Linked DNA regions of Geobacter metallireducens GS-15. Each later gene encodes a partner of the first gene's protein in a complex. Links are inferred from orthologs where the notes say so. Each region holds a gene or a part of one and is shown on either strand. Other genes may lie near its edges. The genes, in order: pnp and pfkA.

Region 1 (3,260 bases):
TGTCAAAAGAGCCGCTTATGAGTTTCAGAAGCTCATCGTGGCGCACGTTGCCCGCCACCGCCACAATGATGTCCTCGGAACGGTACATCGCATCCCGGTGTGCAACGATAGCATCACGGGAAAGATTACTGACGCTCTCAGCACTTCCAAGGATCGACATGCCGAGGGGGTGCCCTCTCCAGAAACTGCGATGAAAGAGGTCGTGAACATAGTCGTCCGGAGAATCCTCCAGCATGCTGATTTCCTGGAGGACCACCTTCCGCTCCTTCTCAATCTCTTCCGGGTCAAAAGTCGAATTAAGGAAGATGTCAGTAAGGAGGTCTACGGCTTGTGGAAGATTTTTATCGAGGACCTTGGCGTAGTAGCAGACGTACTCACGGCTGGTGAATGCGTTGAGCACTCCCCCTACAGAATCAATCTCGCGGGCAATGTCAAGTGCACTTCGGCGCACAGTCCCCTTGAAGAGGAGATGCTCGATGAAATGGGCGACGCCATTGTGCTCCCGCCGTTCATGACGGGAGCCATTGGCGACCCATATCCCGATGGATACCGAGTGGGCGTGGGGCATATACTCGGATATGACCCGCACGCCATTATCGAGGATTGTTTTACTGACCATGAATAAAACTATACCGCGGACCGGTGAGTTTACCAGCAGGATTCCCGCCGGACACTACTCGGGCAGTACTGCACCCAGAGCTTCTTTACGGGACAGTTTTATCTTTCCTTGCTTATCAATGCCGATGCACTTCACGAGCACCTTGTCCCCTTCCTTGAGGATGTCGGTAACGTCCTTCACCCGCTCGGTATCGAGTTCGGAGATATGAACAAGGCCATCGGTACCCGGGAAGATTTCGACAAAAGCGCCAAAGTCCATGACCTTGCGGACCGTACCCATGTAAAGCTTGCCCTCTTCAGCTTCCGCCGTAAGGTCGCGGATCATCTTGATCGCCTTGTCGCAGGCCTCTTTGTTGGTGCTGGCGATATTGATCTTGCCGGTATCCTCGATATCGATGGAAACGCCGGTAGCCTCAGTGATCCCCCTGACGTTCTTGCCACCGGCGCCGATTACGTCACGGATCTTGTCGGTCTTGACCCAGATAGTCGTGATACGCGGGGCATAGGGTGACAGATCGGTACGCGGAGCAGCCAGGGCTTCGGCCATTTTACCGAGGATATGGAGCCGCCCTTCTTTTGCCTGCTCAAGGGCTTTGCCCATGATCTCACGGGTCACGCCGGTAATCTTAATGTCCATCTGGATTGCGGTCACCCCTGTCGAGGTGCCGGCGACCTTGAAGTCCATGTCGCCAAGGTGGTCTTCATCACCAAGGATGTCGGAAAGGATGGCAATGTCGTCCCCTTCCTTGATGAGCCCCATGGCAATGCCTGCAACCGGAGCGGAAATGGGGACGCCGGCATCCATCATGGAGAGGGCGCCGCCGCAGACCGAAGCCATAGAGGAGGAACCGTTGCTTTCCAGAATGTCCGACACGATGCGGATGGTGTACGGGAAATCATCGTGCTTGGGCAGAACCCGCTCAAGAGCGCGCTCAGCCAGGTAACCGTGGCCGATCTCACGACGGCCCGGCGCAAGACGGAAGCTCGTCTCCCCCACAGAGAAGGGAGGGAAGTTATAGTGGAGCATGAACCTCTTTCTGCTCTCCCCGTAGAGTGAGTCGATCCGCTGTTCGTCGCTGGAAGTACCGAGAGTGGCGGCAACAAGGGCCTGGGTCTCGCCACGGGTGAAAAGAGCTGAGCCGTGGACGCGAGGGAGAATACCGACCTCGGAAGTGATGGGCCTGATCGTTTTGGTATCGCGGCCGTCAATCCTCTCACCGTCTTTGAGGATGTGCTCACGTACAAGCTCATACTCGAAACCATCGAGGAAATCTTTAATCTCGGCGCCGCGTCCGGAAAAATCAGCTTCAAGGGCAGCCACCGTTTCATCGGCAATGGCACTGATACGATTGTGGCGCTCCTGCTTCGAGCGAATCCGGACGGCATCTTTCATCTGGGCATACGCAAGCTCTTTGACCTTTGCACCAAGAGCCTCATCGACGGCGGGGGGAGCAATTTCCCGCTTGGGTACGCCAGCCTGCTTGCGCAGTTCGATCTGGGCGTCGATGATCGGCTGCACCGAGGCATGGCCGAAGAAAATCGCCTCAAGGAGGTCGGCTTCTGAAATCTCCGCAGCACCACCCTCAACCATAATGACCGCATCGCGGCTTGCTGCAACAACTACTTCCAAGTCACTGGCAGCCAGTTGCTCGGCAGTGGGGTTGCAAATGAACTTCCCGTCAACCCGGCCAACCTTTACGCCGGCGATGGGACCGAAAAAGGGAATATCAGATACTTCAAGGGCCGCCGAGGCGCCGATCATGGCAAGAATTCCCGGGTCATTGTCCTGATCCGCGGAAACGACGGTGGCCATGATCTGGGTATCGTTGAGAAAGTTCTCAGGGAAAAGAGGACGAATCGGCCGATCGATGAAGCGGCAGGTAAGGGTCTCATTCTCCGTGGGGCGCCCTTCCCGTTTGAAGAAGCCGCCGGGAATCTTGCCGCCGGCATAGGCCTTTTCCTGGTAGTTGACCGTCAAGGGAAAGAAGTCCTGTCCCTCCTTGGCGGATTTGAGCGCCACGGCGGTGACGAGCACCATGGTCTCACCGCAACTTACCATTACCGCACCGCTCGCCTGTTTGGCCATTTTGCCGGTAGCTATGGTTATCGTTCTGCCGCCAAAATCTACGTTTACCTTCTGTTCATTCATAATTGTGGCCTCCTTAGCCTATTCGTGGTGCGTTGGGGCCGTCGATAGAAAAACCAAGCATCCTTGGTTGCTCGATCCACGCCCCCAACACCCTGACAAAATAAATGGGCCGCTAAGCCCATGTACTTACTGATAAAAATTCATCTCCACGAGAGTCGTCCAACTCCTCAACCCCCATGAAATTACTAGAAAAAGGAAAGGCAATATACCCCTCGACGGAGTATACTGCCTCTTCTTATCGACGTATACCGAGTTTCTCGATGATTGCCCGATACCTCTCGACATCCTTCTTCTTGAGGTAGTCGAGGAGTCTCCTTCTCTGGCCGACGATCTTCAGAAGACCGCGCCGGCTGTGGTGGTCCTTTTTGTGAACCTTGAAGTGCTCCGTCAGATAGATGATCCGCTCGGTGAGAATCGCGATCTGAACCTCCGGAGACCCCGTATCGCTGTCGTGACGCTTGAACGATGTGATGATCTCTTGCTTCTTGTCCGT
Region 2 (3,321 bases), 750 kb from region 1 along the record:
TGGGTCAACAGCAAGAAGGAGCCGGTGCTGAACCGGGATCTCTGGGAACGGCTCCTGGAACTCTCCAAGACTCACCGGATCCAGTGGACCTGGATTCGGGGGCACAACGGCCATGCCGAGAACGAGCGCTGTGACGCCCTGGCTCGGGGGGCCATTGACGAGCTCAGAAAGAAGGGGCAGGGACGGCGGTGAACTACTTCATCGTTGAGGTGTCGGAGCAGGAGGTGAAGCGGGAGAAGGAAAAGGCCCGGGAGCTTCGCCGAAGCCAGTGGTGGAAGAACCGGATTGCCCGCGGCATCTGCCACTACTGCGGTGAAATCTTCCCGCCCGAGGAGCTCACCATGGACCACCTGGTGCCCGTCGTGCGTGGCGGCAAGAGCACCCGCGGCAACGTGGTTCCGGCCTGCAAGGAGTGCAACAACCGCAAGAAGTATCTCCTCCCCGTGGAGTGGGAGGAGTATCTGGATTCGTTGGAAAGCGAACCGTCCGACGGTGAAGGGTAACCTCCGCCAGCGGGCGGCATGGGGTAAGCGTGCGTTACAAGGCAGTAATCTACGATTGTGATGGGGTGATGTTCGACTCCTTCGAGGCGAATCTCGCCTTCTACCAGCGGATCATGGGGATGATGGGGCGCAAGCCCCTCGACCGGTCCGACGAGGAGCAGATGCGCATCCTCCATACCTATGCTAACCGGGAGGTCCTCGCTCATTTTTTCCCCGACCCGAGGGAGTGGGAAGAGGCGGTCCGCTGTGCCGGCCGGATCGACTACCGGGACCTCGTCCCTCTGATGGTCATGGAACAGGGGTTTCGCGAAACCCTCGATGTGCTCAAGGGTCGTGTTGAGCTGGCCGTCTGCACCAATCGGTCAACCTCCATGGACACCGTTCTGGAAAGCTTCGACCTCGCTTCCTATTTCGGCCTCGTCATGACCGCCTCGAAGGTGGCCAACCCGAAGCCCCACCCGGAGCCGCTTCTGAGGGTTGTTGAACACTTCGGCATCAAACCCGGTGAGGCCCTCTTTGTGGGGGACTCGGCCGTGGACTCCATGGCCGCGGAAGCAGCCGGCGTGCCTTTTGTCGCCTACAAGGCAGACCTCCCCGCCATGACGTGCATCGACCACCATGGCGATCTGGTCGCCCTTGTGCGATCCTGAACCGCTCCCACATGGTTCCCTAACACTAAACACCTAACACCTCTGCCAGCCGCAATACCTCGTCCTGGGGGCGTTTCTCGCCTTTGATGACGTCTTCCAGGGGCGTGGCGAGAATGGCATTGCAGGAAAGTCCCACCATCACCCCGGAGTTGCCGGAGATGAGGAGTTCCACCGCCCGCTTGCCGAAACGGCTTGCCAGGAGCCGATCGAAGACGGTCGGCGCGCCGCCGCGCTGGTAGTGGCCCAGCACCGTGATCCGCGTCTCGAAGCCGATGGCGTCCTTGATGCTGTCGGAGATCTCCCGGGCATGGCCGGCGCCTTCGGCGAGGATGATGATGGCGTTATCGCGCCCCTCCTCGAAGCGTGCTCGGAGCTGTTGGCAGATCTCGGCCAGGTCGTATTCCCGTTCGGGGACCAGGGCGAACTCGGCACCGGTGGCGATGGCGGAGATGCTGGCCAGGTACCCCGAGTTGCGCCCCATGACCTCGATCACAAAGGCCCGGGCGTGGGAGCTGGCCGTATCCTTGATGCAGTCGACGGCGTAGATGATGTTGTTGAGGGCCGTATCAACACCGAGGGCCATGTCGGTGTAGGGGATGTCGTTGTCAATGCTGGACGGGATGCCGACCACCGGCAGGCCGAGCCGGTGGAGCGCCAGGGCGCCGGTTAGGGAGCCGTCGCCACCGAGCACCACGAGTCCTTCGACGCCCAACTCCTTCAGGTTGTCGATGGCCTTCTGCTGCCCCTCGGGGGTCTTGAATTCCGGCGAGCGGGCCGACTGGAGGAACGTCCCACCCCGGTGGAGGATGCCCGAAACCGCCTTGGTGTCGAGGGGGATGGCATCCCCCTTCATGAGCCCCAGATATCCCTTTCTGAATCCCACCACCTCGATGTTCAGGCGGATCGCGGTCCGTACCGCCGCCCGGATGGCGGCGTTCATGCCGGAGCAGTCGCCGCCGCTCGTGAGAATGCCGATCTTTTTCATTGCTTGTTCCTCTCCTGTAAAGTCCGCAGATATTCCATCCGTTCCTTGATCGTCTTTTCGTAGCCATGCCCGCGGGGGGCGTAAAAGGTCTTCCCCCGGAGTTGTTCAGGGAGATACTCCTGGGAGACGTGCCCCCCTTCGTAGTCGTGGGCATACTTGTATCCCGCGTGGTATCCCAGATCCTTCATGAGCCGCGTGGGGGCGTTGCGGATGTGGAGGGGAACGGGGAGGGCGCCGCTCTTCCTTACCTCTGCCAGGGCCGCGTCGATTCCCGCGTAGGAGGCGTTGGACTTGGGTGCGGTGGCGAGATACGTCACCGCCTGGGCCATGATGATCCGTCCTTCGGGCATCCCCACAAGCTGGAACGCCTGAAGGGCTGCAACCGCCACTTGCAGCGCCCTCGGGTCGGCATTGCCGATATCCTCGGAGGCGAGGATCACCATCCGCCTCAGGATGAAGAGGGGGTCTTCCCCCGCTTCGATCATCCGCGCCAGCCAGTAGAGGGCGCCGTCGGGGTCGCTGCCCCGCATGGACTTAATGAAGGCGGAGATGACGTTGTAGTGCTCCTCACCCCCCTTGTCGTAGAGCAGGGCCTTCTTCTGGGCCGCTTCCCGGGCCGAGTCCAGGTCGATCTCGCCGTTTTTCGCCAGTCGCGCCGCCGTTTCCAGGGTGTTGAGGGCGATCCGGGCGTCCCCCTGGGCCTGCTCCGCCATGAAAGCGAGGGCCTCGTCGGAAACGGCAAGGCTCCGGTTGCCAAGCCCCCGTTCCGGGTCGACAAGGGCACGACGCAGGATCGTTGTCACCTCTTCATCGGTCAGGGAGTTGAGGACCAGGACCTTGCAGCGGGAGAGGAGCGGCGCGATGACCTCGAACGAAGGGTTTTCGGTGGTGGCGCCGATAATGGTGAAGACTCCTTTCTCCACGTAGGGGAGGAAGGCGTCCTGCTGGGATTTGTTGAACCGGTGGATCTCGTCAACGAAGAGGATGGTGTTGGAACCCCGGTACTTCCGCTCGTTCTCCGCCTCCTTGACGATTTCGCGGATCTCCTTCACGCCGGAGAGGATGGCGGAAAAAAAGATGAAGTGGGACTTGGTGGCGTTGGCGATGATGCGGGCCAGGGTCGTTTTCCCCGAACCGGGAGGACCCCAGAAAATGAGGGAAGAGAGGGTGTCGGACTCGATGA

The links.
Region 2: pnp (region 1) and pfkA share a complex: the UniProt entries of both Bacillus subtilis proteins name them as parts of the possible RNA degradosome complex. The link is inferred for Geobacter metallireducens GS-15 from one-to-one orthologs.

What each region holds. Positions count from the first base shown.
Region 1 is NC_007517.1:1,792,010-1,795,269, reverse strand. What follows is about bases 221-3,159. They hold pnp (polyribonucleotide nucleotidyltransferase), read right to left. Parts: upstream 2,768-3,159; coding sequence 674-2,767; downstream 221-673. Other genes in these bases: rpsO (30S ribosomal protein S15), read right to left, coding at 3,003-3,159; GMET_RS08005 (M16 family metallopeptidase), read right to left, coding at 221-619. In the rest of the region: more of GMET_RS08005, read right to left, coding at 1-220; more of rpsO, read right to left, coding at 3,160-3,260. UniProt on the Bacillus subtilis protein: Involved in mRNA degradation. Catalyzes the phosphorolysis of single-stranded polyribonucleotides processively in the 3'- to 5'-direction. Necessary for competence development in Bacillus subtilis.
Region 2 is NC_007517.1:1,038,611-1,041,931, forward strand. Bases 159-3,158 are described here. They hold pfkA (6-phosphofructokinase), read right to left. Parts: upstream 2,139-3,158; coding sequence 1,179-2,138; downstream 159-1,178. Other genes in these bases: rnhA (ribonuclease HI), read left to right, coding at 159-192; GMET_RS04685 (HNH endonuclease), read left to right, coding at 189-503; GMET_RS04690 (HAD family hydrolase), read left to right, coding at 533-1,153; GMET_RS04700 (replication-associated recombination protein A), read right to left, coding at 2,135-3,158. Outside these bases: more of rnhA, read left to right, coding at 1-158; more of GMET_RS04700, read right to left, coding at 3,159-3,321. UniProt on the Bacillus subtilis protein: Catalyzes the phosphorylation of D-fructose 6-phosphate to fructose 1,6-bisphosphate by ATP, the first committing step of glycolysis.